3 regions of the Pseudarthrobacter sp. SL88 genome follow, and region 1 is predicted to be linked to each of the others. Evidence: riboswitches for the same ligand, from Rfam matches in the RefSeq annotation. Region 1 holds a riboswitch; each other region holds the start of a gene.
The links. Region 1 has a riboswitch for S-adenosylmethionine ahead of metX (homoserine O-acetyltransferase MetX). Riboswitches for the same ligand answer to the same signal wherever they lie in the genome.
Positions count from the first base shown of each region.

Region 1 (10,501 bases):
CCGGCGGGATCGCGGTGACAGTGGACGCTACCCGGGCCACCCCCGACTTCGATCTCACGCGGCTGGCCCTGGGCAGGGTGGCCGAGGCCGTTTCGCAGGGCACCACGTACCTGGAGACAAAGACCGGCTACGGCCTCGATGTGGAGCAGGAAGCGCGCAGCGCCCGGATTGCCTCCACCGCCGCGGACCAGGCCACGTACCTTGGTGCCCACCTGGTTCCCGCCGGCAAGGACGCTGACGCCTATACAGACCTGGTGTGCGGGCCGATGCTCTCGGCGGTCAGGCCGTATGTGCAGTGGGCGGACGTCTTCTGCGAGAAGGGCGCCTTCACCGAGGACCAGTCCCGCCGCGTCCTGCAGGCCTGCAGGGATGCCGGGCTGGGGCTGCGGGTGCACGGCAACCAGCTGGGCGAGGGTCCGGGCGTCCGGCTGGCAGTGGACATGGCAGCCGCCAGCGTGGACCACGTCAACTACCTCGCGGGCGCCGACATTGACGCCCTGGCCGGAACCTGGTCCGGCTGGGACCCGGCGTCCGGGTCGGGGGTGCGCGGGACTGTGGCCACCTGCCTGCCGGCGTGCGACCTGTCCACCCGCCAGCCGCTGGCCCCGGCCCGTGCCCTCCTGGATGCGGGCATCCAGGTGGCCCTCGCCTCCAACTGCAATCCGGGTACTTCCTACACCAGTTCGATGGCGTACTGCGTGGCCACGGCCGTACTGCAGATGCGGCTCAGCGTGCACGAGGCGGTCCGTGCGGCCACTTATGGCGGCGCGCTGGCGCTGCACAAGGAACGCGGCACCGATGCCGACGGCCAACGTGCCGTCGGTTCCATCGCCGTCGGACACCGGGCCGACCTGCACCTGCTGAACGCACCGTCCGCCACCCATCTCGCCTACCGCCCGGGCATGCCGTTAACGTACGCTGTGTGGCGGGCCGGTGTCCGGGAACGGTAAACAGCGGACCCGCCCTCCACATTTTGACGTTAGATGATTGTTTGAGGTCTGTTATGATCATGAAACGTCATCCGGAGTGGTGGCCGTTGTACTGAGAGGCCCGCATGACCCGCACTGACCGCCTGACCGCCATCCTCGACTTGCTTGCCAGGGCCGGCCAGGTGGAAGTGGACGAGATTGTTAACACCCTCGGGGTTTCGCCCGCCACAGCGCGCCGGGACCTGGACAGCCTGGCCAAGCGGCGGCTGCTGACCCGCACCCGCGGCGGTGCCACCACCGGCGCCCTCGCCTACGATTTGCCCGGCCGCTACAACCGGGACGACCATGCCGAGGCGAAGGAGCAGATCGCCCGGGCGGCGTCCGCCCTGATACGGCCCGGTGCCGTCATCGGCCTGTGCGGCGGGACCACCAGCACGGCACTGGCCCAGATCCTGGCCACCCGTGAGGACCTGAATGCCCCCTCCAACCAGTCAACGCTGACGGTTGTTACCAATGCCATCAACATTGCCGGGCAACTGGCGGTGCGGCCCAACATCAAGGTGATGGTGACCGGGGGCATCCTCAACCCGCGGTCCTACGAGCTGGTAGGCCCGTATACGGACATCATCATGCAAAAGGTGGTCCTGGACATCGCCTTCATCGGCGTGAATGGCATCGACCCCGAGGTGGGTCCCACCAACACGGGGGAGGGTGAGGCATCGGTCAACGCACTCCTGGCCAGCCGGGCACGGGTGTCCTATGTCATTGCCGATTCCTCCAAGGTGGGGGTGCGTGCTTTCGCCACCATGGACGGTTATGACTTCACACGGCTGATCACGGACGCCGGCATCTCGCCGCGGGACAAGGCCGCCTTTGAGGCCAAGGGCACCGAGGTCATCGTCGCCCCCGTGCCCTGACACGGCGGGGCCATCAGCCCCGGCCCAGAAACTGCGGGCAAGATGGGTACATGCTGGTTCCCTCCCGCCGCCGCCTGGCGTTCGAAGTCTGGATTGTCCTGGGCCTGTCCCTGGGGCAGTCCGCCGTGTACTCGGTAGTGCAGCTCCTGGACAAGATGACCCGGGCGCCGCTGGCCGAGGGAACCTCGACGCTCAACCGGTCCCAGAGCACCCGCGAATACTTCGACCTGACCTATCAGCTCCTGGACATCATCTTCGCCCTCGTCCCGGTCCTGCTGGTGCTGTACTTCCTCACGGGCTCCCGGCAGGCGTCCTCCGGGGACCTCGGACCGCAGTCTGGGTCAGCTTTCACGAGACTGGGCTTCACTTTCGCCCGTCCGGGCAAGGACCTGCTGCAGGGGGTGGGGCTGGCCGCACTCATCGGCATCCCGTCGTTGGGCCTTTACGCTGCGGGCCGTGCCCTGGGGATCACCACCGCCATCATCCCCAGCGCCCTGGACGCCTACTGGTGGACCGTGCCGGTGCTGATCCTCTCCGCCATCCGGCACGGCATCGTGGAGGAAGTCATCGTGGTGGGCTACCTCCTGGACCGCTTCGGCAGGTTCGGGTGGAGCGTGCCGCTGTCGATTGCCGTCAGTTCGGTGCTGCGCGGCAGCTACCACCTGTACCAGGGCTTCGGTCCCTTCATCGGGAACGTGGTGATGGGCATTGTCTTTGCCTGGATCTACACCCGGACCAAACGCGTGATGCCGCTGGTCATCGCGCACGCGCTGCTGGACATCGTGGCGTTCGTGGGCTTCAGCCTCTTCGGAAAGGCCGTCGGCCTGGGATAGGCCAGGCAGGCCGGCAGGCCGGGAAATGGATTCGGCCGCCATGGGGTGGTGACGCCGTTGTCACCACCCCATGGCGGCCGAAGCTGGCGCGGGCAGGCGCCCGCGTCTGTGGTCCGGTGTGAAACCGGACCACAGGTGGAGGGTCAGAGGGTGACTGCTCCATTGGCGGTTTCGAAGGTGACGGACAGGATGCCGGGGGTGCCGTGCGGGGCCACCCATTCGACAGCCACGTCCTCCAGCGGCTTCTCCACCGGCTCGCCCAGCCATTCGGTGACCCGCGAAGCGGAACCGGCGATGGTCAGGCAGCTCATCTTGAGGCTGCTGTCATAGGCGTTGGACGGGTGCAGTGAGGGGTCGCCCTCCCACTTGAGCATGTACGGAACCTGGGGATCGGCGATGAGCCCGAGGATGCCGATCTGCTTCCACACCAGTTCCCGGCCGTCCGGGAACTTGCGGTTGCCGTTGACGGCCGAGCGCCCGAGGCGCTCTTCGAACGGGGCGAGGTCGTCCACTTCGACGCACCAGCCCATCCAGCCGCCGCCCGCTGCTGAACGGGCCCGTACGGCCTGTCCGAAGGGGGCCTTGTCCGACGCGGGGTGGTCCAGGACCTCCACCACTTCGAGGTACTTGTGGCCCGCGAGCGGGATGATCATATTCCGGGTCCCGAACCGGGGATGTACCCCGCCTTTCACTGCCTCAACGCCGAGGGCAGATGCAATTCGTTCGGTCGTGGCCGCGAGGCCATCGTGTTCACAGGCGTAAGAGACGTGATCCATGCGCATGCCAACATCTTGGCACTTTGTGATCGGGCTCTCAGCTTAGGCTTGCCTTACTCGAAATTTTCATTTTCTTGGGTGTCAGTTTTCCGTCCTGCAGGCGGTCGCGGAGACCATGTTCGTCACAATCCTGTCCGCCGCCGCCAAGGTGTTCCTACACTGGGCGCAGGTCATGAGTGCCAGCGCCAAGCCCCGGCTCGCTGGCCGGCAACCCTCCATCCGCGGTGGGGTGCCCCGGGTGAGGACCTGGTTGTCCGGCAACGGCCGGGCGGCAAGCGCGGCCCGTGGTGCTCACAGCATGCCGGGCCCACGTCAAAGGAGCCTTGAATGTCCAACGGATGGTCCTTCGAAACCCGCCAGATCCATGCCGGCCAGGAGCCCGACGGCGCCACCGGCGCCCGGGCACTGCCTATCTACCAGACCACCTCGTTTGTGTTCCCCAGCGCCGAAAGCGCGGCCAACCGGTTCGCCCTGGCGGAACTGGCCCCCATCTACACCCGCATCGGCAACCCCACCCAGGAGGCCGTGGAGCAGCGGATCGCCAGCCTCGAAGGGGGACTCGGCGCCCTGCTGCTCAGCTCCGGCCAGGCCGCGGAGACCTTCGCCATCCTGAACGTCGCCGAGGCGGGCGACCACATCGTGGCCAGCCCCAGCCTGTACGGCGGAACCTACAACCTGTTCGCCCACACGCTGAAGAAGTTCGGCATCACCGTGACGTTCGTGGCGGACCCGGACAACCTGGACCAGTGGCGGGACGCCGTGCAGCCCAACACCAAGCTGTTCTTCGGCGAGGTGGTCTCCAACCCGCGCCAGGACGTCCTGGACATCGAAGGCATCTCCGCGGTGGCACACCAGGCCGGCGTGCCCCTCATTGTGGACAACACCCTCTCCACGCCCTACCTGATCCGTCCCCTGGAATGGGGGGCCGACATCGTGGTCCACTCGGCCACGAAGTACCTCGGCGGGCACGGAGCGGCAATCGCCGGCGTCATCGTCGACTCGGGCAAGTTCGACTTCAGCAAGGACCCCGAACGGTTCCCGGGCTTCAACACCCCGGATCCCACCTACAACGGCCTGGTCTACGGCAGGGACCTCGGGGAAAACGGGATCCTCGGTGCAAACCTGTCCTACATCCTCAAGGCGCGCGTCCAGCTCCTGCGGGACCTCGGCTCGGCGGTCTCGCCGTTCAACGCCTTCCTGATCGCCCAGGGCCTGGAAACGCTGAGCCTGCGCGTGGAACGCCACGTGGCCAATGCCACCGAAGTCGCCCGCTGGCTGGAAGGACGGGACGACGTCGAATCCGTCGCCTATGCAGGCCTGCCGTCCAGCCCGTGGTACGGGCGCGGCCGCAAGTACGGGCCGAAGGGGACGGGCGCCGTCGTCGCCTTCAACCTTGCCGGGGGAGCCGAAGCGGGGCAGAGGTTCGTCGACGCCCTTGAACTGCACTCCCACGTCGCCAACATCGGCGATGTCCGTTCCCTGGTGATCCACCCGGCCTCCACCACCCACAGCCAGCTGACCCCGGAACAGCAGGCAATAGCGGGCGTGACGCCCGGCCTGGTGCGGCTGTCCGTGGGCATCGAACACATCGATGACATCCTGGCAGACCTTGAAGCGGGCTTCCGGGCCGCCAAGGGCGCGCTCGGCTAGGCCGAAGACGTACGACGGCGGGAGGCCGGCCAGGCGGCCGGCCTCCCCTCCGCGGGGCTGCCGTCCGGGAAAAGCATCGCGGGCCGGCAAGTCACAACCAGTCACATGCTTGGCCATCAGCGGGGGGTGTTTCGTACACTCGAACCAGGTCATGAGTGCCAGTGACAGCCCCGGCTTGCTGGCCGGCAACCCTCCTTCCGCGGCGGGGTGCCCCGGGTGAAGACCTGGCCTGCCGGTAAACGACGGCGGGCAAGCGCGTAGAAGAGGTCTTGCCATGACGGTTACCGTCGCCCGTACAACCGCACCCGAACACGGAATTGTCCGCTATGCCTCCATTGGCGGGCTGCAACTCGAAGGTGGCGGATACCTGCCGGACGTCACCCTGGCGTACGAAACGTGGGGGACGCTGAACGCGGATGGCAGCAACGCCATCCTGGTGGAGCACGCCCTGACCGGCAGCACGCACGTGACCCGCGGGGACACTGATGAGGAAGGCTGGTGGGAGCACCTGGCCGGGCCCGGCGCACCCGTCGATACGGACCGCTTCTTCGTGGTCTCCATCAACATCGTCGGCGGCTGTTACGGCTCCACCGGGCCGTCCTCGCCCGGCCCCGACGGAAAGCCCTGGGGCTCCAGGTTCCCCCTGGTGACGCTCCGGGACAGCACGGAAGCTGAAGCACGCCTGGCGGACCAGCTGGGCATCGGCAGCTGGTACGCGGTGCTGGGCGGTTCCATGGGAGGCGCCCGGGCCCTGGAATGGGCCGTCACGTTCCCCGAACGGGTAAAGCGCTGCGCCGTCATCGCAGTGGGAGCCGCCAGCACGGCCGAACAGATCGCGTTCGCCCAGGCCCAGACCCTGGCCATCCGCCAGGACCCGAACTTCAACGACGGCGACTACTACGGCGGTCCCTGCCCCGAGGACGGCCTGGCGCTCGCCCGCCGCATTGCCCACATAACGTACCGGTCCGCGGCCGAGCTGGAGCACCGCTTCGGCCGTGAAGCCCAGGCTTCGGAGTCGCCGCTGCAGGGCGGGGTCCTTGCCGGCAGGGGCCGGTACCAGGTGGAGAGCTACCTGGACCACCAGGGCAACAAGCTCGTCCGGCGCTTCGACGCGAACAGCTACATCGCCCTCACCGAGGCGCTCATGAGCCACGACGTCTGCCGTGGCCGGGGAAGCCTGGCCGATACCCTCGCCCGGACCAGCGCCCGGTTCTTCGTGGCGGCCGTGGAATCGGACCGGCTCTACTTCCCGTCCCAGTCGCACGAGCTGGCCCACGCCCTGCCCGGCGACGTTGGCGTCCACCTCATCCAGGCGCCCATCGGCCACGACGGCTTCCTGACCGAAATCGGCCAGCTGGGCGCCCAGCTCCGGTCGGACTTCCTGGCCTAGCAGCACGGCTTGCACATGAATCAGAGGCTTGTCCGCAGATCCGAACCCTCAAGGACCGGGTTGTGCGGACAGGCCCCTGATTGATGGGTCCGGGGGACTTGATGACGCCCGGGGGACGCTCAAAGGGCTTCTGCGGCCCAGGCTAGCCGTTCATGATTTCGCTGCGGCGGGCCATGTAGTCCTCCATGGACATTTCGCCGTCGCTGTACTTCTGGTCCAGTTCCGCGAGCTTCCGCGCCCGGAATCCCTGCGGAGCCGACGGCGGCGGGGGAGTGGCGGGCGCTGCCGGCTGTTCCGGCGCGGAGTACCCGGGCTGCTGCTGGCCGGGCTGTGGCTGGCTGTAGGGAGGCTGGTTGAACTGCTGCTCCCCGTACGGCGGCTGTCCAAAGGGCTGCCCGGCCTGGCCGGGAACCGGCGGCTGGCCGTACTGGTAGGGTCCGGGCTGCGGAACGTTCGGCGCCTGCTGCCCAATCTGACGGAACCCGCCCGAGTAGTAGTCCTGCTGGGTGTAGCCATCACGCGGCTGCCTGCTCTGCGGCCCGGCCGAACCGGGGAACTGGCCGCCCGGGTCCTGGCTGCCGGGATACTGGCCGGCGCCTGGGAACTGCTCGGGGTACCGACCGGAAAAGCTCTGGTCATGGTTCCGCTTGGCCACCGATTTCCGGTACATGCGCATGGCCATCGGGATCACGAATGACAGGATGATGATCCAGAAAAACAGGTTACTCACGGTGCTGCGCCTCTCGAGTGGGTCTTTCCAGCTTAACGGTCACGGACCGCATGCCGTTCCGGCGGCCACCAGCAAGCTGCCGCAGAGCAGAGCAGAGCAGAGCAGAACAGAACAGCTCAGCGCCGCGCTGCGTCGGCGGTTCCCAGCGGACCTTCCCCCGAACCCAGGGGAACGCCCGGCCCAAAGGCGGGGCCAGGCGTCGGACGCTTGGCAGTGACGCCGTCGCCGGACGACTGGTTGCGCAGGCGGCGCAGCACCCACGGCACGAAATATTCGCGCGCCCACACGAGGTCACCGCTGCGTGCCTGGCGCCAGGTGCGAGGGGGCAGGTCCTTGGGCAGGAGAGGTTCCAGGCCATGATCCACGTTCAGGGACTCAAGCACCATGGCTGCGATGGTGTGGTGGCCCAGCGGAGAGAAGTGGAGGCGGTCCTGGTCCCACATCTGGGGGTCGCTGAGCTGCCGGAGGGACCACATGTCCGCAATCACGGCGTCGTGCCGCGCTGCGACGGTCCGCAGGTTCTCGTTGTAGATGGCCACCTTGCTGCGGATCCTGCCCAGCACCGAAGAGCCGGTGTCCGGCCCGTTGAACAGCACCACCGTGGCTCCGCCCATGGACAGGATCTGCACTACGGAGTCCAGCTTTTCGGCCAGGGCGTCGGGGTCTCCGCCGGGGCGGATCAGGTCGTTGCCGCCTGCGGACAGCGTCACCAGGTCGGGCTTGAGCTCCAGGGCGGGAGCGAGCTGCTGGTCGACGATCTGCTGGAGCAACCGGCCGCGGACGGCAAGGTTGGCGTAGGCGAAGTCGGGCAGCGTACGGCCCAGCTCTTCGGCCACGCGGTCCGCCCAGCCGCGGTAGCCGCCGGGGCTTGAGGGTTCGGGGTCGCCGATGCCCTCGGTGAAGGAGTCGCCCATGGCCACGTACCGGGTCCAGGGGTGGGATCCGGTGTCCGTGATGGGGCTTTGGAGGGGGCTTGCGTCAGTCACGGGTCCTATCCTGCCTTCCGCCTCGCTGCCTACGCGAACGTAGGTTGTTACTTTCGGGTAACTGTAAGAATGGAAACCATGACTGAAGCCGAAGTATTTCCTGCCCCCGTCGTCCTGTGGTCGCACCCTGAAGGCGAGCGGGACGGTAAACCCCTGCTGGTGCTCCTGCACGGGTACGGCGCCAACGAGCAGGACCTGCTCAGCCTCGCGGACCTCCTGCCCGGAGGGTTCGCCGTCGCCTCCGTCCGTGCCCCGATCGCCATGGGCCCGGGCTTTACCTGGTTCCCGCTGACGGCCTCGATCGACTATTCGCTGGAACGGGTCAAGAAGGCCTCGGCGTACGTCCTGGACTGGATCGACACCATCAAGGAAGGGCACCCCTCCGTCTCCCTGCTCGGCTTCTCCATGGGCATGGCCATGGCCACCACCCTCCTGCGGCAGCGGCCCGCGGACTTCGCAGCCGTCGTCGGACTTTCAGGATTCGTGGTGGACGCCGGCGACGACCCCACCTTCAAGGACGCCGAACTGGACGGCACCGTGCCCATGTTCTGGGGCAGGGACCAGCAGGATCCGGTGATCACGGAGGACAAGATCGACTTCACCATGGGCTGGGTGCGCAAGCACGTCAAGCTCACCAAGGTGCTCTACACGGGAATGTGGCACGGCATCAACCAGCAGGAGATCGGCCACGTTGGCGAATTCCTCACCCACGAGGTCCTGAAGAAATAGGGCGAACGACGACGGGCGGCGGCCCGGGCGCCAAGCCCGGTTGCCGCAGGGGGCAGCAGGCAGGGCGCAGCGGGGAAGGTGCAGCAGGCGGGGTGCCGGGGGTGGTCAGGCCTCCGGCGCGACCACCCGCACGGTCTGGCCGTTCACGGTGACGGTGTCGCCGTTGTGTAGCTGCCGGCCGCGGCGGTCGTCGATCTCGCCGTTGACCTTCACCAGCCCGTTCTTGATCAGCTCAGCCGCTTCCACGCCGTCCTCCACGAGGTTGGCAAGCTTCAGCAGCTGGCCCAGCCGGATCATGCTGTCGCGGATGGGGACGTCGTCAACGGGGATGCTCATAGAGCAATAATGCCTGACGTAAGGTGGATCCAATGACCTCCACCTCCCGTCTGCCCGTGCTTGCAGGCCTGCCGCTGGCGGTGGGCGCAGGCCTTGCCATTCCCGTCCAGGGCCGGATTAACGGCGCCCTGGGTGCCCGGCTGGACGACGGCATCAGCGCCGCGGTGGTGAGCTTCAGCACAGGACTGCTGGTCATGATCCTCATCTCGCTGCTGCTGCCGCGTGGCCGGGCCGGCCTTGCCCGGATCATTCCCGCCGTCCGCAGCAGGGCTTTCCCGCCCGCCTATGTCCTGGCCGGCGGAATCGGCGCACTGTTCGTGTTTGCCCAGACATTCACTGTCGGCATCCTGGGCGTGGCGCTCTTTACGGTGGCCACCGTCACGGGCCAGACGGTCAGCGGCCTGCTGGTGGACCGGCTGGGCCTGGGCCCCGCGGGCAAGAAATCCGTCACCGGCATCCGCATTGTCGGCTGCATCCTCACCATCGCCGCTGTCGCCTGGGCCGTGTCCCCGCGATTCGCCACATCCGGCTCCGGTGCGGAATCCGACGGCGGGGCTGCCGCCCTGCTGTTGCCCCTCCTGCTGCCCGTGGCGGCGGGCTTCCTGATGAGTTTCCAGCAGGCGATGAACGGCACCGCAACCGTTCACTACGGCACCCCGATTGCCGCCACCCTGGTCAACTTCATCGCCGGCTGCCTGGTCCTTTGGACGGTGCTGGGCATCAAAGTGGTGGTGGCTGGCACCGGAAACCCGCTGCCGGCGGAGTGGTGGTACTACCTGGGCGGTCCCATGGGCTGTGTGTTCATCGGCCTGGGTGCCCTCCTGGTCCGGACCCTCGGCGTCCTGGTCACCGGCCTGGGCATGATTGCGGGGCAGCTGATGGGTTCGCTGGCCCTGGACGTCTTCGTGCCGGCCCCGGGCAGCGTGGTGGCCCTTCCCACCGTCCTGGGCACCATCCTGACCCTGGCAGCCATCATCCTGGCAACACTGCCGTGGCCGCGGGGCGCGCTCCGTGGACGGCGGCCGGTAGGCTAGGAAACGCAGCTTTCACGCATCCCTTCATCCGCCCGCCAGGGCACCGGTCGTGTCCCACATCCGGTGCCGTGCGTGGCCTGAAAACCGCGGACCGCACCCAGCGGCCCTGTAGAAATTGGAGTTACCCCCATGGCAGCAAAATCCGTCCTCGACCAGGTCATTTCCCTCTCCAAGCGGAGGGGCTTCGTGTT
Region 1 is NZ_JAPPRD010000001.1:2,538,680-2,549,180, reverse strand. It holds gene OVA06_RS11650 (amidohydrolase family protein) at 1-950, shown strand, start outside; gene OVA06_RS11645 (DeoR/GlpR family DNA-binding transcription regulator) at 1,055-1,846, shown strand; gene OVA06_RS11640 (CPBP family intramembrane glutamic endopeptidase) at 1,897-2,679, shown strand; gene OVA06_RS11635 (VOC family protein) at 2,823-3,461, opposite strand; SAM riboswitch class IV at 3,624-3,739, shown strand; gene OVA06_RS11630 (bifunctional o-acetylhomoserine/o-acetylserine sulfhydrylase) at 3,783-5,105, shown strand; SAM riboswitch class IV at 5,253-5,367, shown strand; gene metX (homoserine O-acetyltransferase MetX) at 5,380-6,495, shown strand; gene OVA06_RS11620 (hypothetical protein) at 6,638-7,225, opposite strand; gene OVA06_RS11615 (SGNH/GDSL hydrolase family protein) at 7,342-8,211, opposite strand; gene OVA06_RS11610 (alpha/beta hydrolase) at 8,290-8,940, shown strand; gene OVA06_RS11605 (RNA-binding S4 domain-containing protein) at 9,046-9,276, opposite strand; gene OVA06_RS11600 (DMT family transporter) at 9,309-10,310, shown strand; gene OVA06_RS11595 (glycine--tRNA ligase) at 10,440-10,501, shown strand, end outside.

Region 2 (10,501 bases), 850 kb from region 1:
GGCCGGCGCTACATAAGGGTAATCGTCCCGGGTCCGCGAAAGGTTACGCCTCTTTCAAAAAAGTTTTCCCGTAAGCTGCTGACGCCCCGGAAGTGCACGTCCGCAACCGTCAGTTGGCCAGTTCTGCCCGGCTATGGCGCCAGTCCCAGTGTGCGGGGGCGGCGTGGCGGCGCATGCCCTTGGCCGCGGCAATGGCATGAAGCCTGGCCGCTGCCCGGTCATCGAGGGTGGAGTCGGCGGCGGGAGCTGACGCGGCAACGGTCACTGCCGTCGTTTGCGCACCGGCAGAGCACAGGTCCGTCACCAAGCCGGTCCCGGCGCACTCCCGGACCGCGGCAATCCCCGCTACGATAGCCGCTTTGTCGTTGAAGGCCTGCGAGACCGCCATCACCGCCCCGTCCGGGCCCACGAGCCTGAACCTGAACTTCGACTGGGGATCAAGGAAAACTTCGAATTTGCCCGCCATGGCGCACTTCCTTCCGGTTCTGAGCGGTTTTCCGGACGGCATCTCCGCCAAAAGTCCGGCTGGCGCGTGGCTGCGCCTGTCCCGCAAAGTGGGGACGTGCTTGCCAGGCAGTCCTCGAATGCTGTCCCAAAAGTCTGGCTGTCCGGGCTGTACGCCCACAAGGCAGCGCAGGTAAACCCTGTGTAAATTGAGCTGCCCCGCGCCTGGCAGGAAAACGAACAAGCGGCGGCCCACCCGTAAAGGTGGCCCGCCGCCGTCATAATTCCCTTTGAAACGTCAGTCGTTGATGAGGTCGTTCACCACGATGGTCTGGTCCCGGTCCGGTCCCACGCCAATGGCGGAGAAACGCGTCCCGGACAGCTTCTCCAGCGCGAGGACGTAATTGCGCGCATTCTCCGGCAGGTCTGCCAGGGTGCGGGCGCCCGTGATGTCCTCGGTCCAGCCGTCGAAGTACTCGAAGATGGGCTTGGCGTGGTGGAACTCGGTCTGCGTCATCGGCATCTCGTCGTGCCGGACGCCGTCAACGTCGTAGGCCACGCACACCGGGATCTGTTCGATGCCGGTGAGCACGTCCAGTTTGGTGACGAAGTAGTCCGTGAAACCGTTGACGCGGGACGCGTGGCGGGCAAGAACGGCGTCGTACCAGCCGCAACGGCGGGGGCGCCCCGTGTTGACGCCGAACTCGCCGCCGGTCTTCTGCAGGTAAACGCCCATCTCATCAAACAGTTCGGTGGGGAACGGGCCTGCACCCACGCGGGTGGTGTAGGCCTTGATGATGCCGATTGAGCGGGAGATTCGGGTGGGGCCGATGCCCGAGCCCACGGATGCGCCGCCCGCGGTGGGGTTGGAGGAGGTGACGAACGGGTACGTGCCGTGGTCGACGTCGAGGAACGTTGCCTGGCCGCCTTCCATGAGCACTACCTTGCCCTCGTCCAGGGCAGTGTTCAGCACCAGGGTGCTGTCGATGACCAGCGGGCGGAGCCGCTCGGCGAAGGACAGGAAGTACTCCACGATCTCATCGACCACAACGCTGCGGCGGTTGTAGATCTTGACCAGGACCTCGTTCTTCTGGTGCAGCGAGCCCTCCACCTTCTGGCGAAGGATGGACTCGTCGAAGACGTCCTGGACGCGGATGCCCAGGCGGGCCACCTTGTCCATGTAGGCCGGGCCGATGCCGCGCCCGGTGGTGCCGATGGCGCGCTTGCCGAGGAAGCGTTCAGTGACTTTGTCCAGGACCTGGTGGTAGGGCGCCACGAGGTGGGCGTTTGCGGAAACGCGCAGCTTGGACGTATCGGCACCGCGTGCCTGCAGGCCTTCGATCTCCTGGAAGAGGGCCTCAAGGTTGACCACGCAGCCGTTGCCAATGATGGGGACGGCGTTGGGGCTGAGAATGCCTGCCGGAAGCAGCTTGAGTTCGTACTTTTCACCGCCTACGACGACGGTGTGCCCGGCGTTGTTGCCGCCGTTGGGCTTGACGACGTAGTCAACACGGCCGCCCAGCAGGTCGGTGGCCTTGCCTTTTCCTTCGTCGCCCCACTGGGCTCCTACGATCACAATTGCTGGCATGGGATCCTCCCCCATTCGTTCGGGCCGGCCGGGCGCCACAGCGTGGCGGTCCTGGTTCAGCGCCGTTCATGAGAATGCCCCGAGTGGACCGGCTTCCGCCGTTCCGCAGGCGGATTGGCGAACGCGTTGGCCCCGGGGCCCTTACCACCCAAGTTTAGCCGATAGTGCACTTTGTCCACTCGCTGGGACGTCCCGGTTCTTTACGCGCGGTAAAGAACCGGGACGTCCTGTCCTGCGGCGGTTATTCGTCGTCGGCCTCGCCCGCCGGGCGGGAGGTCTGCTCGGCGAGGGTGTCCCAGAAGGAGGTGTCGGCGTCGGCAATTGAACCGTCCGCGATGGCGGCGGCGGTTGACGTCAGCGTGGTAACCGTCTGCTTGATCAGGTAGCCGTTGCTGCGCTGTCCCAGCGCGTAGCCGTCGAGGTAATGGTCCGACATGCCGCGCATCTCGAAGAGCAGGGTGGCGATGCCGTATTCCACTGAGATGCCGTTGCGGCTGATGGTCTCGGCGCTGCCGCCCTGGTACTTGCCAAGGTGGCCCCATCCGGTGGAGTCAACATTGTCGAAGACCACGGCGCCGAGCTGCTTGGACCGTTCGACGACGGCGGGATCGGCGTTGGGGGTGGTGGGGTACAGGATGGAGCCGGACACCAGTTTGCCGTCCCTCTCTGCCCGGGTGCCCTGGTGGTGCAGGTCGATCATGTAGTCGACCCGGTATTTGCGCATCACGTTGTTGTGCAGGGCCTGGGTTTCCGGCTGGATCTTGGCCACGTGGTCCCGGTTCAGGTCCACGCCCTCGGCGTTGAAGCGGGTCATGTTGCGGTCACCCTTGGCGATGTAGTCCTCCAGGGAGAAGTTGACGTCACCCATGGCGCCGTCCGCGTTGAGCATCGGAACCACCAGGATGTTGACGCCTTTGAGGATGTCCGCCGATTTTCCGGTGCCGAGGTGCTTGACGAACTCCATGGCTCCCTCGGTAGTGAGCTGTTCGTTGCCGTGCTGCTGGGTCAAGTAGAGGATGGTGGGCTTGGCCGGGTCCGAGATGTACTTGACCAGGTGAATGTCGCGGCCCTTCACCGTTTTGCCGATGACCTCCAGTTCCATGGCAGGCTGCTTGGCGTCCTGGTCCTTCAGGAAAGAAACCATCTGGTCATAGGTGGCCAGCTTCGACGTGGTGATCTGGCCGTTGCCTCCGTAGTTGGGCCCCTCCCCCACAGCGATGGCTGGAGCAGGAGCGGCGACAACCGCCAGTGCAAGGGCCCCTGAAACGGCAAGGGTCCTAAAAGTAGCCAGGGATTTCTTCACGTGCGTTACCTCTTTCGAGTGCATTGAGTGCGTCCAGCCGCCATGTCCCCCATTGCGGGCTGTGACAACAGCCAACCAAGCTGATTGAAACCTGTCAATGGACTCAACGAATCCTGGTAAGCCTATGACTGCGCTCTCCCAGTAGCAGCCACGCCACATCGTGAAACCGATTTGCCCCGCTTCCGGCCGGTGGGCTTGAGTGGAACTGACCCATCCGGAGCGGCTGAGAGACCTGGCTCAGTGACGCCGCAGCAACCCGTACAGCAGGGAGTCCCCCTGCCCCGAAGGTGCTACTGCCAGGACCGATGGAAAGGAACTCCACCGTGCCCCAGAACACTGACCACATCCGCGCCACCCACGCAGGCTCATTGCCGAGGACGCCTGAACTCATTGCTGCGAACGCCGCCAAGGAAGCCGACGGAATTACGCCCGAATTCCTGGAACTCCTCGAAGCCTCCGTGGTTGACGTCGTCCAGCGCCAGAAGGACCTCGGCATCGACATTCCCAACGACGGTGAATACGGGCACACCATGGCCAACTCTGTTGACTACGGGGCGTGGTGGAACTACTCCTTCGCCCGGCTCGGCGGACTGGAGCCGACCGACGTGGACCGCTGGGCAGACTCCGAGGTCCGGCGATCGTCGCCCGGAAACGTCGTCCTCACATCATTCCCCGACCGGCGGGACCGCCAGCAGTTCAGCGAGGCCTACAACGACCCGTCGTCGGGAATCCTGGCCCACCGCAAGAGCGTCACCCAGCCAAAGATCGCAGGCCCCCTCACTTACACCGGGCAGGACCTGGTGGCCTCGGATGCCAACAACCTCAAGACGGGCTTGGCCGCCGCAGGGCTGACGGATGGCTTCGTAGCGTCTCTCTCCCCCGGCTCATGCGCCCGGGTGGCAAACGAGTATTACAAAACGGACGAGGAACTCGTCTACGCCTGTGCCGACGCCATGCGTGAGGAATACAAGGCCATTATCGACGCCGGCCTGACCGTCCAGCTCGATGACCCGTCCCTTGCCGAAAGCTGGGACCAGATCAACCCCGAACCGGCGCTGGAGGACTACCTGAAGTTCATCCAGCTGCGCGTGGAGGCCACCAACTGGGCGCTGCGGGACCTCCCGCAGGAACAGATCCGGCTGCACGTGTGCTGGGGCTCCTGGCACGGCCCGCACACCACTGACATCCCCTTCGCAGACATCCTCGGTTCCGTCCTGCAGGTCAACGCCGGCGCCTACTCCTTCGAGGCGGCAAACGTCCGCCACGAACATGAATGGCGGGTCTGGGAAGACACGAAACTCCCCGATGGCAAGCTGATCATTCCGGGCGTCGTCTCCCACGCCACCAATGTGGTGGAGCACCCGGACCTGGTGGCGGACAGGATTGTGCGATTCGCCGACGTAGTCGGCCGGGAAAATGTCATCGCCTCCACCGACTGCGGCCTGGGCGGGCGCGTCCACCCGCAGATCGCCTACGCGAAACTGGAAGCTCTGGGCGAAGGTGCACGCCGGGCCACGAAACGGCTCTGGTAGCCCGCCGCCGTGGAATCACGGGAAGGACGAAACCCCGGCTGTGCATCCGGTCACCGGAATACGCGCTACCGGCGTTTCGCTTCCCGCGGCTTGCTAAACTGGGGAAGGCCGGGTTGACCGGCCCACCCCAACACACCGCCGATGTCGAGTTGCGCCTTCACGCGCCCTCGTCCGCAGGCGGAAGCACCGCCAATCCCCGCAGGAGACCCAGCACCATATGACCGCCCTTGCACCAGAATCCCTCCACGAACAGCTCCTGAACCGCCGCTACGAGCCCAGCGTTGCCGCCGTCAACGAGCTGTGCGATTCCCTGCAAGACACCAGGCCGGGCACGGTGGTGCCTTACGTCGACCCCATTCACGACGTCGACGAATGCCGGATCATCAGCCTGTTCTCCAACATCGGCGAGGCGGACGGCTCCGGCTTCATCACTGCCGGAGACCAGGACGCTGCCACCCGCATGCTCGGCATCCAGTGGAAGCTGGGGCTGCGGCCCGAGTATGTCATGCCGTGGAACGTCCACCCCTGGCACGTCCCGGGCGAACCGAACGGCAAGTTCACCCCGGACCAGATCCAGGCCGGCCTCAAGCCGCTGCTCAAGTTCCTCGCCCTTGTCCCGCGCGCATCAGTCATCGTGGCGCACGGCACCGAAGCCAACCGCCTGGCCAACGCGCTCCTCAAGACCGAGGTCCCGCTGCTGTGGCGCCGCGGCCTGAAGACCTACAAGGTACGCTCCCTCAGCGGCCGCGCCTTCGCCGGTTCCCCTGCGCGCCAGGAAGAGTACCTCCAGGACATGCGCGTGGCCTACGCGGACGCCATGGCCCGTACGGGGCTGCAGAAGGCGGTCTGATCCCCTAAGGAGTACGACGGCGGGCGGTCACCTTTCCCAAAGAAAGGTGACCGCCCGCCGTCGTCATATGAAGGGGCCTCCGCCGCCTAGGGTTCCCTGGCTGAGCAAAGCGAAGCCAGGGAGGCGGCGGGGACCTACTTGCCCTCGATCGCGGCCTTGGCCCCGGGGTCGGAATCGTTGAGGAACTTTTCGATCCGCTCGGGTTCGTCAGCTTCACCGATGGCCGAAGAGGCCCGTCCCAGCGAGTAGAGCGCACGCAGGAAACCGCGGTTGGGCTCGTGCTCCCACGGGATGGGGCCCACGCCGCGCCAGCCGTTGCGGCGCAACGAGTCCAGCCCGCGGTGGTAGCCAACGCGCGCGTAGGCGTAGGAGTCGATGGTTCGTCCCTCCGCCCAAGCCTCCTCGGCAAGGATGGCCCACAGCAGCGACGACGTGGGGTTCTTCGCCACAAGGTCGACGGCCTCCTGGCCGAGCGCCAGGTGCTGGTAGATCTCAGATTCTGCCGGCAGGAGCGTGGGCTCAGGCCCCATCAGGTTCTTGCGGAACTCATCCGACATTTAGAAGGTCTTTCCGGCTGAACCGAGCTGCTTGGTGGCTTCCACAACGCGGGCGGCGAGGCCGGCTTCGGCGGAGGCGCCCCAGACGCGGGGGTCGTAGGTCTTCTTGTTGCCCACTTCGCCGTCCACCTTCAGGACGCCGTCGTAGTTGCGGAACATGTGGTCCGCCACCGGGCGCGTGTAGGCGTACTGGGTGTCCGTGTCGATGTTCATCTTGATGGTGCCGTAGGACACGGCGTCGGCGATTTCCTGGTCCGAGGAGCCTGAGCCGCCGTGGAACACGAGGTCGAACGGGCTGTCCTTGCCGATCTTCGCGCCAACCTGCGCCTGGATGTCCTTGAGGATTTCCGGGCGGAGCTTAACGCCACCGGGCTTGTAAACACCGTGGACGTTGCCGAAGGTCAGGGCGGTGATGTAGCGGCCGTTCTCGCCGGAACCCAGGGCTTCAATGGTGGCCAGGGCGTCTTCGACGGTGGTGTACAGCTTCTCGTTGATCTCGTTCTCGACGCCGTCTTCCTCGCCACCCACGGTGCCGATTTCAACTTCGAGGATCATCTTGGCAGCGGCCGTGCGGGCAAGCAGCTCGCGGGCGATGCGCAGGTTGTCCTGCAGGGTTTCGGCGGAGCCGTCCCACATGTGGGAGTTGAAGATCGGGTTGCGGCCGGCCTTGACCTCGGCCTCGGAGGCTGCGAGCAGCGGCAGGACGAAGCCGTCCAGCTTGTCCTTGGGGCAGTGGTCCGTGTGGAGGGCGATGTTGACGCCGTAGTTCTTGGCCACTTCACGGGCGAAGGCCGCGAAGCCCAGGGAACCGGCCACCATGTCCTTGGTGGAGGCACCGGACCAGTAGGCCGCACCGCCGGTGGAGACCTGGACGATGCCGTCGGACTCAGCCTCGGCGAAGCCGCGAAGGGCCGCGTTGAGCGTCTGAGAGGACGTGACGTTCACTGCCGGGAAAGCGAATCCGCCCGCCTTCGCACGGTCGATCATCTCGGAGTAAATCTCTGGGGTTGCAATGGGCATGCTGACTCCTCTGCTGAGTTTCGTCTGTGGGTGGAAGACCCTCAAGTAGACCGCTTACGGCTAGGCACCATCCTAGCGATATCCGCCACACCGCCGAGTTTCTGGTCGGCAGTTGGTAACACTCCCTGGTTGCGTCCGCGCGGGCGTCCTACACGTGCTGGTTGAAGACGTGCCGGCGGACCCACGCGTGCATGGCGATCGCTGCGGCGGAGGCAGCGTTAATGGAACGGGTGGAACCAAACTGTTCGATGGACAGAGTGGCTTCGGCTGCTTCATGGACCTCAGGCGTCAGGCCCGGCCCCTCCTGGCCGAACACCAGCACGCAGTTGCGGGGCAACTCATAGGTTTCCAGCGGCACGGAATCCGGGAAGATGTCGATGCCGATGATCGCCAGCTCCTCCCCCTGCGCCCACTGGACGAAATCCTCCACCGTGGGGTGGTGGCGGACGTGCTGGTAGCGGTCGGTGACCATGGCTCCGCGCCGGTTCCACCGCCGTCGTCCGATGATGTGCACCTCCTTGGCGAGGAAGGCGTTGGCGGTGCGCACCACTGTGCCGATGTTGAGGTCGTGCTGCCAGTTTTCGATGGCCACGTGGAAGTTGTGCCGCCGTGAATCGAGCTCCGCCACGATCGCCTCGTGCTTCCAGTAGCGGTACTTGTCCAGCACGTTGCGCCGGTCGCCGTCGGCCAGCAGGTCAGGATCCCAGTGGTCGCCCTCGGGCAACTCGCCTTCCCAGGGCCCGACGCCGACCTCCGCCCTGGTTGCCCCGGCTTCCGTTGCGTCGGCTTCTTCGAGCGAGTGGTGGGGCGCGTCTGCCATCCCGGGCGTTTGGTTCACCCCTCAACACTAGACTGGACCTTTCGGGCAATCACCACGGCCCGTTCATCACGGGCGTCGACAGTCGGAGGCAGGCATGGCAGAAGCGGACAAGGTTGAGGGCGCGCCGGCGGTATACCGCAGCGGCCAGGACATTGAGTGCTGGCTGACGGACATGGACGGTGTCCTGGTCCACGAAAACCAGGCCGTGCCGGGCGCCGCCGAACTCATCCAGCGGTGGGTGGATACGTCCAAGCGTTTCCTGGTCCTGACCAACAATTCGATCTTCACGCCCCGCGACCTCGCAGCCCGGCTGCGTGCATCCGGCCTGGAGATCCCCGAAGAGAACATCTGGACGTCGGCCCTGGCCACGGCCCAGTTCCTGAAGGACCAGGTGCAGGGCTCAGGGTCCGGCAACCGCGCGTACACGATCGGCGAAGCAGGACTGACGACGGCGCTGCACGAGGCCGGCTTCATCCTCACCGACCAGGATCCGGACTTCGTTGTGCTGGGCGAGACACGCACCTACTCCTTCGAGGCGATCACCATGGCCATCCGCCTCATCCTCGCCGGTGCCCGCTTCATCGCGACCAACCCCGACGCCACAGGCCCGTCCAAGGACGGTCCGATGCCGGCCACCGGTGCCATCGCGGCGCTGATCACCAAAGCCACGGGACGGGAACCGTACATTGTGGGCAAGCCCAACCCGATGATGTTCCGCTCCGCCATGAACCAGATCGACGCCCATTCCGAAACCACGGCAATGATCGGTGACCGGATGGACACGGACATCATCGCCGGCATGGAAGCCGGGCTGCACACGGTCCTGGTGCTGACCGGGATCACGCAGCGGGACGAGATCGCCTCCTACCCCTTCCGGCCCAACCAGGTCCTGAACTCCGTGGCGGACCTGAAGAACCAGCTCTAGAACACCGTCACCCGGGAGCCGCCGGCCGGCAGCGGGAAATGCTCATCAAGCAGACCGTCCAGCAGCGGCCGGTAGATGTGCGGGTTCCATTGCGGGCTGGCGTGCGCGGGTGCGGCCCCGGTGGTCTGGAGTCCGGTGGAGACCATGTTGTCCTTGAACGCCACTGCCCACGCTTCCAGTGCTGATTCGTAGCGCACGGTGCGGTCCTTGGGACTTCCCAGGTAGGCCATCTTGGCGGTCCCGATCTTCCCTGCGAACCGGGTGCCGTCGAAGTGGTAGATATAGGCGGACTCCGTCTGGATCAGTACGCTTGACGGCGCGATGGGCGAGAGCTGCTCCAGGGTCTGGTCGAGGATCTGGCGCCAGCTGCGCTCGTCCTTGTGGATGACCCGCTCGCCCAGCTCGTAGCCGCCGCGGAGGGTGGACGGGAATCGGAATCCGCGCTCGTAAAGGAACACCACGCCGTCGAACCAGCTCTGGTCCAGGACGTCGTGCTTGCTGTATGGGCTGGAGTCCAGCACCACGAACTGGACCTGCACGCCGTGGATTTCCAGGAGCCGGGCCGCTACCTGGGTGGCCACCATTCCGCCGAAACTGTGTCCGTAGAAGAACAGTTTTTGGATCTTCTGCTCACGGACGTACTCGATGACGGCGATCACGATGTCGTCGATGTCCAGGCCCTGGTTGGAATACCCGACGGCGGCGAGCCGGGCCCGCTTGTTCAACGAACCACGGAGGGAGTTCAGGATCCACTGGGCCTCCTCCCAGCTGGTCTTGTATCCCGGGAACAGGAACCAGCTGGCGTCCGGGTAGTAGGCATCGGCAAAGTCGTCCGGAACGGGCAGGATCCTGTCCGTTCGCCGCTGCGACTGCACCTCGCGGGTCAGCAGCATGTCCGCTGCAAGTACCCCTGAAGCACCAGTAGCGGTAAAGAAGCTGCGCCGTGAAAAGCGCTTGAGGGCAGCGGCTTGTGACAGCAGCCGGGCTGCGGTTGCCCCGCCCCGGCCCTGCGGATCAACCTTCCCCTCATACGGCACGCCTCTACCGTAGGCACAACTGAAGAGTCCGCCGCAAGGAGCCTTGGATAACCATTCGGTGACTGCCCGGCAGCGGGCCGGCCGTCAGCTGGCGGCCTGGCCCTCCGCTGCCGGGAACGGAGCCTCCGGGTCCTGTTGGCGGCGGCCAAGCTCGCGTCCGATGTCGTTGTAGCGCCCCAGGAGGTCGGAACCCGGGAAAGCCCCCGGGTGGTCCAGCAGCGCAAAGAGGGTGTCGCTTGCCGCGAGGAGTTCCTGTTCGGAGTACTCCACCAACGGCCGCCCGAACAGTTCCTCAAGCGCGGCGTCCGGCGCCACCTGGTACCCCTCGCCGAAGGGCCTGCCGTGGTGGGGGTGGCTGGCGTCGTCATCGACGATGTGCAGTGGCTGCACCTGCTGGGCAGGCCCGGCACCGGCCAGGTGTGCCC
Region 2 is NZ_JAPPRD010000001.1:3,384,750-3,395,250, forward strand. It holds gene OVA06_RS15250 (YegP family protein) at 110-466, opposite strand; gene OVA06_RS15255 (adenylosuccinate synthase) at 743-2,032, opposite strand; gene OVA06_RS15260 (M14 family zinc carboxypeptidase) at 2,274-3,359, opposite strand; SAM riboswitch class I at 3,543-3,647, shown strand; gene OVA06_RS15265 (cobalamin-independent methionine synthase II family protein) at 3,659-4,867, shown strand; gene OVA06_RS15270 (uracil-DNA glycosylase) at 5,085-5,717, shown strand; gene OVA06_RS15275 (DUF3151 domain-containing protein) at 5,852-6,274, opposite strand; gene fbaA (class II fructose-bisphosphate aldolase) at 6,275-7,339, opposite strand; gene OVA06_RS15285 (TrmH family RNA methyltransferase) at 7,443-8,114, opposite strand; gene OVA06_RS15290 (HAD-IIA family hydrolase) at 8,209-9,039, shown strand; gene OVA06_RS15295 (alpha/beta fold hydrolase) at 9,036-10,076, opposite strand; gene OVA06_RS15300 (hypothetical protein) at 10,161-10,501, opposite strand, start outside.
Region 2: it holds a riboswitch for S-adenosylmethionine, as region 1 does, so the genes downstream of both, OVA06_RS15265 (cobalamin-independent methionine synthase II family protein) here and metX (homoserine O-acetyltransferase MetX) in region 1, are expected to answer to the same signal.

Region 3 (10,501 bases), 1.2 Mb from region 1:
TGGGGCCGAGAAAGTCCGACGCAAACTGCGCCCGGAGAAGCCCTGACAACACGACATCGGACGGGGGTTCAATTCCCCCCATCTCCACACCCCTGCGGTGATTCGGGACATCCCTTGCGGATGAGTCGAGTCGCCGAAAAAACACCCCGGTCTTCGGACCGGGGTGTTTTTCTTTGCCCGGATTGAGCGGGCTGGTATCCCAGGCCGGGGCCGGGCCCTGGACCACTGTGACCCAGGGCCTGATTCCTCAGACTTCTGGAGGCAGGATTATTGCCGGGCCTCGTTGAACCGTTGCGCCACTACGGGCATCAGCGAGTGGATGTAGCTCCGTGAGGCGTGGTCGAAATCGGCGTAGACCTGCAGGCCGCCGATGACCGCGTAGCAGGTCTGGTCGTCACAGAACTGGTCAGACATGTCGAGCACCTTCACCGAGGGCTTGCCCACGCCGACGGCCGCACTCGCAATCGGGTCCGGCACCAAGGCTTCGGCCCGGGGGTTCGCGCAGTTAATGGGCTGTTGCTGGTTGAGCGCCACGCAGTCCGGGCTGCTGTGGCGCAGCGTCAAGGGGGGATCGCGGAAGACGAAGACCCGGGAGCCCGCACCTGTCCAGGCGAGGAACCGCTTGGCGACGGCATCGCCGTACTGTTCCAACTGGGGGCGGCCGGTGCCATCGTCGATCGTTTCCCCGGCGCCGAAGGAGGAAGCGAAGACCATGCCGGGTTTTTCCTGGACAATCCTGTCGGTCACCTGCTTGCTCCAGTCCAGGCACCGTTTCTGGGAGCGTGCGTCATCCGCGGGTTCGCCCATGAAAGCGACACGCTTTACGTCGACGAACGGACAACCACCCACCATGGACTCCTTCAGCTTCCACTTGTGCAGCCGGGCCAGCTCATACAGGGCGCTCTTCCACTGCTCCGCATGCGAGTCGCCGATCAGCCAAACAGTTGCCGAGGCCGGCGCGCCGCCCGTGAAATCACACTCCGTCAGGAGTTTCTGGTCCTCAAAAACGATCGGGTCGTCTGCCGCCGGGTGGCATTCCGGGGCGTCAAAGCGCGGAGCCTCGTTCGGCCCCACGTTGGCAACCCGGGCAGCGCCAAAGGGATCACCGCAATCGTTTCCCGGGTCCAGGCTCCGCGCGCCGTAGCAGGGGTCCCCGGAAAGGTTCTGCAGCTTGGCTGTCTCTGCCTCCTGCGCCTTTCCGAAACTCAGCAAAAGGCCTCCGCACAAGGCACAGACGGTGGCCATGGCAGCCGCCGTGACCAGGACGACCCGGAGCGGTCTGGCCCCCTTCAGGAGTTTGGTGCGGCCCGGGTCTTCGACAAGTTTCTTCGACGCGTAGGAGAGCCCGATGGCCAGTGCCAGGATGCCGAGTTTGTCCAAGGTCCCCAGCGGGCGGCTAAGGATGGCCGGCGCCAGGACTATGAGCGGCCAGTGCCACAGGTACAGCGAGTAGGACACATCGCCGACGAACTGGATTGGCTTGGCGGCAAGGACCCGGTTGGGCGACCAGAAGGGGCTGTTCGGCCCCGAAGCAATTACCAGCACCGTACCGAGGACGGGAACTGCGGCAGCGAAGCCGGGGAAGAACGTGTGCTCATTGAACGTCAGGGCGGAAAAGGCGATCAGGCCGTACCCCAGCCACTGCGCTGTTCCAGAGAGTGCCAAATGGTAGGAGGGCAGCCGCAGGCGCAAGGATCCCAAAGCGTGGGCGCCTCCGATGGCCACCAGGGCCCCGGCACCGAACTCCCAGACGCGGGCCGGCGTGACAAAGTAGGCCGGGCTCTTGTTGGTGTACGTAAACCAGATGCAAAACACCAGCGCGATGACACTGGCAAGCGCGACCCCCAGGGTCAGTAGCGCCCGACGGCGGAGCCGGAACCTGACCGCGGCCGTAAACAGTCCGAGCATCAGTAGGGGCCAGACCAGGTAAAACTGCTCCTCCACGGAGAGCGACCAATAATGCTGCACCGTGGACGCGGCTTCGTTGTGCGCTGAATAGTCCACGGATTTAGCGGCCAGAACCCAGTTCTCAACATACAGGACAGATGCCATGGTCTCCTGGGCTATGGCCACCCAGCGTGAGAACGGAAGCAGCGCCCAGGCTGCCAGGAGGGAAACGACGCCCACAAGGGTTGCCGCCGGGAGGAGCCGCCTGATCCGCCGCGCATAGAACTGACCAAGGTTGATCCGGTCTGATCGTTCCAGTTCGCCGAGCAGGTGCTTGGAAATCAGGTAACCCGAGATCACGAAGAATACATCGACGCCGACGTACCCGCCCGGAAGCCGAACGGGCCACAAATGGTTGAGGACCACGAGCATGACTGCCAGGGCCCGGAGGGCCTGGATGTCCTTGCGCGTTGCGTTGACCGATTCTTTCCGTCGCAGTTCCGACCGCGTTCGGAACAAGACCTGTCCGGTCACACGTACTCCTTGTTATTCGACCTGTGGGTTCACCGGGAGCGTGGTCCCGTCCCGCCACAGGTGTGGCGGCCAGGCGTGCTTTCCACCGGGAACAACGCCCGGATGGCATGAAAGCCGCATCGTCGGTGAAGCCAAGACAACCCACATGCTGTGAGGTTGTGGAGGAAATCCCCTCGGGTACTTTAGCACCGGACATACCGCGGTGATGGTGTGGGCAGGCCAAGGTGACAAGCGGCCCGGGGCGCGGCGGATACGCGGCTGCACCAGGGGAGGGGAACGAAGAGCAGGCGTTCACCGAAGGCGTAGCGGGCCAGGGACTAGCGTTGCTCGGCCGCCCGTTGTATCCGGTAAGCCCTCCAGCGCGACAGGTGCGGGGTGCCAGGACAGGGAGGTGCGTCATGGAGCGCGCACGGGAAGAGGCTTCGGACAGGTACGACGACGAAGCCTTGGATTCGTATTCACGCACAGTCATGCGGGTGGCAGCGGCGGTCACGCCGCATGTTGCCGCCATTGAGATGTCAGCTACCCGCCGCAACGGCCGGATGCGCGTTGGAGCGGGCTCAGCGGTGCTTTTCACGGAGGACGGCTACCTCGTCACCAACTCCCACGTAGTGGCGGGAACAAGGAACGGGCACGCTGTCTTTGCCGACGGGAGCAGGCTGGAGCTGGAGCTAGTGGGCGCAGACCCGCTGTCCGACCTTGCAGTTGTCCATGGCCGGCGCCCCAAGGTCCGGCCCGCCGAGCTGGGAGATGCCGAGTCCCTCCGCGTTGGGCAACTCGTCATCGCGGTCGGAAACCCGTTGGGACTTGCAGGTTCCGTAACAGCAGGAGTGGTCAGTGGCCTGGGCCGCGCCATACCGGTCTGGGCGGACGGTAACAGGAGGGTGATCGAAGACGTCATCCAGACCGACGCCGCCTTGAATCCGGGAAACTCAGGCGGTGCCCTGGCCGATACGCACAGCAGGATCGTGGGCATCAATACCGCTGTGGCCGGGGCAGGGCTGGGCCTGGCAATCCCCATCAACTCCACCACCCGGCGGATCATTTCGGCCCTGCTCTCGGACGGCCGGGTGCGGCGGGCCTACCTGGGACTCGTCAGTACCCCGGTCCGGCTCACTCCCAGCGCAGTCATCAGGAGCGGCCCGCGGGACGGCCTCCGCATCGTTGAGGTGCTGCCAGGTTCTCCGGCAGACCGGGCCGGCCTGGCTGCAGGGGATATCGTGCTGACCGCCGGCGGGAGGGCTGTCAGCAACGCCGAAAGCCTGCAGCGGCTGCTGTTCTCCGATGCCATCGGCCAGCCATTGGACCTGGCGGTGCTCCGTGACGGGGCGGTGCTCCGTGACGGGGCGGACCTCCGCCTGGTGGCGGTCCCTGACGAAATGACCAGCAACCCCAAGTGAGCGTGACTGAACGGGTTAGCGTCCGCCGTCGGGCGCTTCCACGTCTGCGATGCCGATGAAGCGGGTGCCCACGCCGTCGAACTCGCTGCGGACAAATCCTGCCTGGGCCGGCGGCACATCGTCCGGGCGGTGATGGTCGCACACTACATAGGTGAAGTCCGGCCACCATTTCTTAGGCCGTGCCGCTTCCTCGTAACCGCAGACCGCGCACACGAGGTGAACCCAGACCGGCCGTTTGCCCGTCCGGTTGGCACGGGACTGTTCCAGCCAGGCCGGCGGGCTGTCCAACAGCGCGCCGAGTTGCTCCTCGGACATAAACTTGGGGAGGCCGTGGCGCTGGGCCATTTCCATGGGGATATCGAGGGCTATTGCCACGTCGCGTCTGCTGATCATCACCTCCACAATACGTGAACGGGAAAGGCCGCCATGGACGGGACGGGCCCTCAGGACACCAACGCGACGCCGGCGGCGGCAGCGCCAAGGCCCAGTACCAGGTTCACTGCGACGTTCATGGCTGCGGCTCCGAACCTTGCCTCTCCGAGCAGACGCACCGTGGCAGTGGTCCAGGAACTGAAGGTCGTCAGGCCGCCTGCAAAGCCCGTCGCAAGGCCAATGCTCCATTCGTGCCCCAGCCCAAGCTGCGCCGTGAGGCCGTACGAGATTCCGATGATGAAGGAGCCTGCCACGTTGACCACCAGTGTTGCCCAAGGCCAGTGGAGCCGCTCCTTCGACAGTCCCGGCCGTACGGTGCGCCGGGAGCTGTGGTGGGCGAACCAGCTGTCCGTGGCGAACCTCAGGAGTGCACCGGAGATACCGAAAATTCCCACCAACGCGGCGCTGATCACTGCCGGCTCCCGGAGCCGCCCCGCGCGGACAACCGCCCGGTGAGCCTACCGAGGCGCCAGCCCAGCGCCGCCGAGAGCAGGCCCAGCAGCAAGGAGAGACCCAGGTAAGCGATCCACAGCACATGCTGCCCCTCCCGCGCCAGCTGGTCCACGGCAAACACCACCGCCGAAAACGTCGTGAAGGACCCAAGCAGTCCCGGCCCCAGCCCGGCACGGAGCCAGAATGCGGTCTGCGGCCGCGCCATCCAGGTGGTGGTCAGGGCGGCCAGGACAAAACTGCCGACGACGTTGATCCAGAGCGTTGTCCAGGGCACGGACCCCGCGGGGTCGGGGAAGGCCAGGCCCAGTCCGTACCGGAGTTCAGAACCAACGAGGCCGCCGGCGGCAACAGCCAGCCAGGCACGGCCCGACGGAATCCACGTCTCCCTCATCCGGCCCTGCGCATGTCAGGACTCCGTCAGGGTGCAACCCTCGTGGGGGTGGCCGGTGTGCACCCACAGTGCGGAGGTGACCTCGTCGGCGAGATCAAATTCCCTGGTTCCGCCGGCATTGCTGATCCGCACGATCAGGGCACCTCCGAAGGGCCGCCGTCCCAGGATTTCAACCCCGGAATCAAGATCGATCTCTTCGGCCGCAAGGTAGCGCAGCAGCTCAGGGTTGTCGTCGCTGATGCGGGTGATCCGGCCTGTGTGGCCCTCGTCGAGTTCGCCCAGGAGGCGGGCAACGGGCATGTGGACCTTGCCGTCGGCCGTGGGAATGGGATCACCATGCGGGTCCCGGTCCGGGTGGCCCAGCTGCGCTGACACCCGGTCGATAAAGGTGTCAGAGACAGCGTGTTCCAGCAGTTCGGCTTCGTCGTGGACTTCATCCCAGCTGTAGCCCAGCTGCTGGACAAGGTACGTTTCGATGAGTCGGTGGCGGCGCACCATGGACAGTGCAAGCCGGAGTCCGGCATCCGTGAGGGTAATCGCGCTGTAGGGCTTGTGGTCCACCAGCCCCTGGTCTTTCAGCTTGCGGACCATCTCCGAGACTGAAGAATTTGCCACTCCCAGGCGCTGTGCCAGCTGGGAGGACGTGATGGGCTTGTCCTGCCATTCCGTGAACGAATAGACCACCTTGACGTAGTCCTCAATGGAGGAGGAGGGCGCGCTGGTCTTCACACGTTCAAGCCTACCCTTTGGCGGGACGCGGCCGGGATCCGCGTCTCACGCGCGGATGGCGCGCCAGGACAACGTCAGGTAGGGGAGGCTGAGTTCTTCACCCTCGGCATGCCCCAGATGCTCATGGAGGTACCACGTGAGGTTCGCCAGGACTTTGGCACGGGTCTGTTCGTTGGCCCGGAGGTAATAGCTCCGGGATTTGGTCAGTTCCATCAGGTCGGCAGGGGTGACAGGATCCTGCCAGCGGGTCACGTGCCCTTCGAGGCCCTCGAACTCCGGGCCCACCAGCGGCCGCTGCCCGGGCTTATAGACGTCCCCGGCATGCATGATGCGGGAAAGCCGGTGCACCCACGGTACCGAGGTGTCCAGCTGGTTCCACACCAGTCCCAGCGTTCCCTGCGGACGGAGGACTCTGGCAAGTTCCGTGCTGGCCGCGAGGGCGTCACACCAGTGCCAGGCCTGGGCAACGCTGACGACGTCGAAACTTGCGTCATCGAGCCCGGTGGCCTCGGCGGTGCCGCGCAGGGCAGCAGCTGCCGGGTATTGGGCGGAGAGTTGCGCCAGCATGTCCGCGGAGGGATCGACGGCGGTTACGGACAATCCGAGCGCCAGCAGCAGGTCAGTGAATTTGCCTGTCCCTGCGCCGACGTCGAGCGCATCATGGGCGCCTGCGGGCACCAGCCACCGTGCCGACTCCGCCGGATACCCCGGACGGACCTTGTCATAGTGCTTGCCGCCGTCCTGGAAGCTCTGGCCGAGCTCCCGGCGCCGCCCGTGATCGAGCTTGGGCCCACCCCGAACCACGTGCGGCCTCCTTCAGCTGATTCCCTGCGGGTACCGTCCGAATTTACAGCATGCATCCGGGTGCCGGCTCCCGGCGGTCAGTCGTCGATGCAGGGCGCTGCGCCGGCCGTTCCCGGGGTGTTCGGTGCCCAGTGGGGGTAGGTCCTGGTGTCGTTGGCCGGCACCCATCGGCCGGCATCGACCACGTAGTCCCAGCCGAGCCCGTCCCGGCGGAGCTTTTCAATGCCTGCGAGGAGCCGCTGGGCATCTTCCAGCCGGGAGCCCACTCCAAAGCTTGCCCGCAGCGATCCCGATGGCAGCCCCAGGCGCTTCAGCAGCGGGTGGGCGCAGAAGCGGCCATCGCGGAGTCCCACGCCGTGTTCGGCGGACAAGTAGGCGGCTACCAGGCCGGCGTCGTAACCCGCCACAGAGAAGTTCACCACCCCGATGGTGTCCTTGTCAGGATCGGTGTCCTTGAAGATCTGGTGCACCGTGACGCCGTCGATCGCCTGCAGGCCTTCCACCAGGTAGGAACGGATGGCCGACTCGTGGGCGTGCCAGCGGTCCTGGTCCAGGCTCGCGATAACCTGTGTTGCCCGCGCCAAGGTAGCCGCACCCAGTACGTTGGGGGAGCCGCCCTCATGGCGGGCCGGGCCGATGGCCCAGCTGACGCCGTCGAGCTTTGCCTCCTTGACGGCGCCACCGCCGGCGAGGTGCGGAGTTCCGGCGTCGAGCCAGTCCGGGCGGCCCACCAGGACACCCGCGCCAAACGGTGCGTAGAGCTTGTGCCCGGAGAAGGCAAGGTAGTCGACGTCGTCGGCGCTGATGTCCACGCGGCGGTGCGGCGCCAGCTGGGCCGCGTCCACCACGATGCGCGCACCGTGACGGTGGGCGAGGGCGGCAAGCTCCCTGATGGGCAGGATTTCGCCGGTGACGTTGGAGGCGCCGGTCACGGCCAGGAGGCTGACGCCGCCCTGCTCAAGCTCGGTGCGCACGGAATCGATGGTCCCGGCGATCGTGTCTGCGGCGACGATGCTCCGGTGGGGGACACCCTGCCACGGCAGCAGGTTGGCGTGGTGTTCGATGTCCAGGTAGAGGACGTCACCGGCGGGTTCGCCGTCGGTGCCGGGGAGGCAGCCGGCCAGCAGGTTGAGGGAATCGGTGGTGTTCCTGGTGAAGATCACGGAATCGTCGGGGCGCCCGCCGACGAACTCGCGGACGATGTTGCGCGCGTTCTCGTAGACCGAAGTGCTGATCTGCGATGCGTATCCGGCACCGCGGTGGACGCTGGCGTAGAACGGCAGGATCTCGTTGAGGTAGGCCGACACCACGGTCAGGGCCGGGGCGGAGGCCCCGTAGTCAAGGTTGGCGTAGCGGACGTGCCCGCCGGAGATCAACGGGGCCAGGATTTCGGCGCCTGTAACCGCTGAAAGCGGACGTCCGGCGGCGGCCAGGCGTTCGTCAGGAACGTTCCCGGCGGCGATGGCGGTAATGGGGGATTCGACGGCAGTAGTCATGGAGACCTCACTTCAGGACAGGACTCCGGCTGTGCTGGAATCCGCGCTTGCCGCATCCGCTCCGGACCGGCCTGGTCGTCACCCGGGGCACCCCACCGCGAATGGAGGGTTGCCGGCCAGCAAACCGGGGTTTAGCGCTGGCACTCGTGACCTGGATAAAACCATAGAACATCAGGCGGCCCGGTCCGAAGCCGGGGGGATTGTTAAGGCTTTTGTTACGCGCGGCCTGGAAACGGGACTTTCTCCGAAGAATACGACGGCGGGCGCCCCCTTTTGGAGGCGCCCGCGGTCGATTGTTCGGAAGGAGGCCGGCTTACAGCAGGTCGTCCAGTCCGGGGTTGAGCCGGTGCAGCACTTCGGTGTGCAGGATGGAATTGGTGGCCAGGGCGTTCCCGCCGAACGGCCCGTCCTCACCTTCGAGCGAAGTGAAGCGGCCGCCTGCCTCCACCACGATGGGCACGAGGGCGGCCATGTCATAAAGGTTCAGCTCGGGCTCGCAGGCGATGTCCACCGATCCTTCGGCCACCATGCAGTAGGACCAGAAATCGCCGTAGGCGCGCGTGCGCCAGACGTCCTCAGTCAGGCCCAGGAAGTCGTCCAGGTTGCCGCGTTCCTTCCAGCCGCCGAGGCTGGAATAGGACAGCGAGGCGTCGGACAGGGTGGAAACGTCCGAGACCCGGAGCCGGGTGGCCGACGCAAGGGATCGGCCCATGTAAGCCCCCATGCCTTTGGCGGCCCACCACCGCTTACCCAGGGCGGGTGCGCTGACAACGCCAACCACCGGCTCGCCCTCATCAACGAGGGCGATGAGCGTGGCCCAGACGGGAACTCCGCGGACGAAGTTCTTGGTGCCGTCGATGGGATCGATGATCCACCGCCGGGAGCCGTGGCCGGTGCTGCCGAACTCTTCGCCCAGCACAGCGTCGCGTGGCCGGGAACGTGAGAGCTGGCCGCGGATGGCTTCCTCGGCGGCTTTGTCCGCATCGGTGACCGGCGTCAGGTCGGGCTTGGTCTCCACGTGGAGGTCCTGCGCCTTGAAGCGGCTCATGGTCTGGTCATCCACGGAGTCGGCCAGGACATGGGCCAGGCGCAGGTCGTCGTTATAGGTCGAAGCGGGTTGGATCATGGTTCCAAACTACCGTCTGGCGCCGTTTCTGCCGGGAGGTCGGCCGTGCCGGTTGGTGCTGTCAGCTGATGGTGCCGAGCTCCTTGGCCTCCTGGGCTTCCATCCTGGGATCGGTGCCCAGGAGCCGCCGGAGCGAAGCCAGGCGCGCTTCACCGGTGGGTCCTGCGTGTCCGCCGGCCACCCAGGCGTCGAGCCCGCAGTTGACGGCAGCGGCGGTGTGCTTGCAGCCGCGTTCGCAATCATCAGTGCCCGGCGAAAGATCCGGGAATGACCTCAGGATCCGGTCCGGATCCACGTGGGCAAGGCCAAATGACCGGATGCCGGGGGTGTCGATGATCCAGCTGCCGGGTGGGGCGTCGGCCAGGCGCAGGGCAAGGGCCGACGACGACGTGTGCCGTCCCCGTCCGGTTACCGCATTCACACCGCCGGTGGCCCGTTCCGCACCGGTCAGGGCGTTCACCATGGTGGATTTGCCGACGCCGGAGTGCCCCAGCATCACAGTGACCTTGCCGCCCAGGTGGGCCCTGAGCCCGGCAACAGCGTCACTGTCCAGCCGGGCCGACAACCCGTCATCGGAGCGCGCGTCAATGCCTGACGCCTTCAGGTCGGCGGTCCGGCTGATGATGACCGGGAAGTCAAGGTGCGTGTAGTTGGCCAGGAACTCGCCGGGATCCTTCACGTCCGCTTTGGTGACCAGCAGGATCGGCTCGATGCCGGCGTCGTACGCTGCCACGAGGGCGCGGTCGATGAACCCTGTGCGGGGCTCGGGGTTGGCTGCTGCCACCACTACCACCAGCTGGTCGGCGTTGGCCACGACGGCACGTTCCACGGGGTCAGTGTCGTCTGCACTGCGGCGCAGGAGGGTGCTGCGGTCCTGGATTTTGACGAGCCTCGCCAGGGTGTTGGGATCCCCGGACACGTCGCCGACGAGGGAGACGAAATCGCCGGCAACCACCGGGTTCCGGCGCAGCTCCCGCGCGCGCGCGGCAATGACTGTCCGTTCATCGCCGGAGTCTTCGTCAACGACGGCGGTGTAGCGCCCGCGGTCGACGGTGATGATGCGGCCTGTTACGGCGTCGTCGTGGCTGGGGCGGTCCTTCGTGCGCGGCCGGGTGCCCTTCTTGTTGGGCCGGATCCGGACGTCGGATTCGTCCCAGGAGTCAGTCCTCCGCGGCACCGGCCGAACCTCCCGCTCCGTTTTCGGAGCCTTGTGTGGCAGGGGCCGTGCCCTGCTGCGCGAGCATGCCCG
Region 3 is NZ_JAPPRD010000001.1:1,346,560-1,357,060, forward strand. It holds RNA gene ssrA (transfer-messenger RNA) at 1-90, shown strand, start outside; gene OVA06_RS06190 (acyltransferase family protein) at 268-2,421, opposite strand; gene OVA06_RS06195 (S1C family serine protease) at 2,820-3,821, shown strand; gene OVA06_RS06200 (hypothetical protein) at 3,837-4,214, opposite strand; gene OVA06_RS06205 (fluoride efflux transporter FluC) at 4,265-4,666, opposite strand; gene OVA06_RS06210 (fluoride efflux transporter FluC) at 4,663-5,097, opposite strand; gene OVA06_RS06215 (metal-dependent transcriptional regulator) at 5,113-5,826, opposite strand; gene OVA06_RS06220 (class I SAM-dependent methyltransferase) at 5,872-6,630, opposite strand; gene OVA06_RS06225 (aminotransferase class V-fold PLP-dependent enzyme) at 6,708-8,126, opposite strand; SAM riboswitch class IV at 8,165-8,278, opposite strand; gene hisN (histidinol-phosphatase) at 8,440-9,252, opposite strand; gene rsgA (ribosome small subunit-dependent GTPase A) at 9,314-10,429, opposite strand; gene aroA (3-phosphoshikimate 1-carboxyvinyltransferase) at 10,413-10,501, opposite strand, start outside.
Region 3: it holds a riboswitch for S-adenosylmethionine, as region 1 does, so the genes downstream of both, OVA06_RS06225 (aminotransferase class V-fold PLP-dependent enzyme) here and metX (homoserine O-acetyltransferase MetX) in region 1, are expected to answer to the same signal.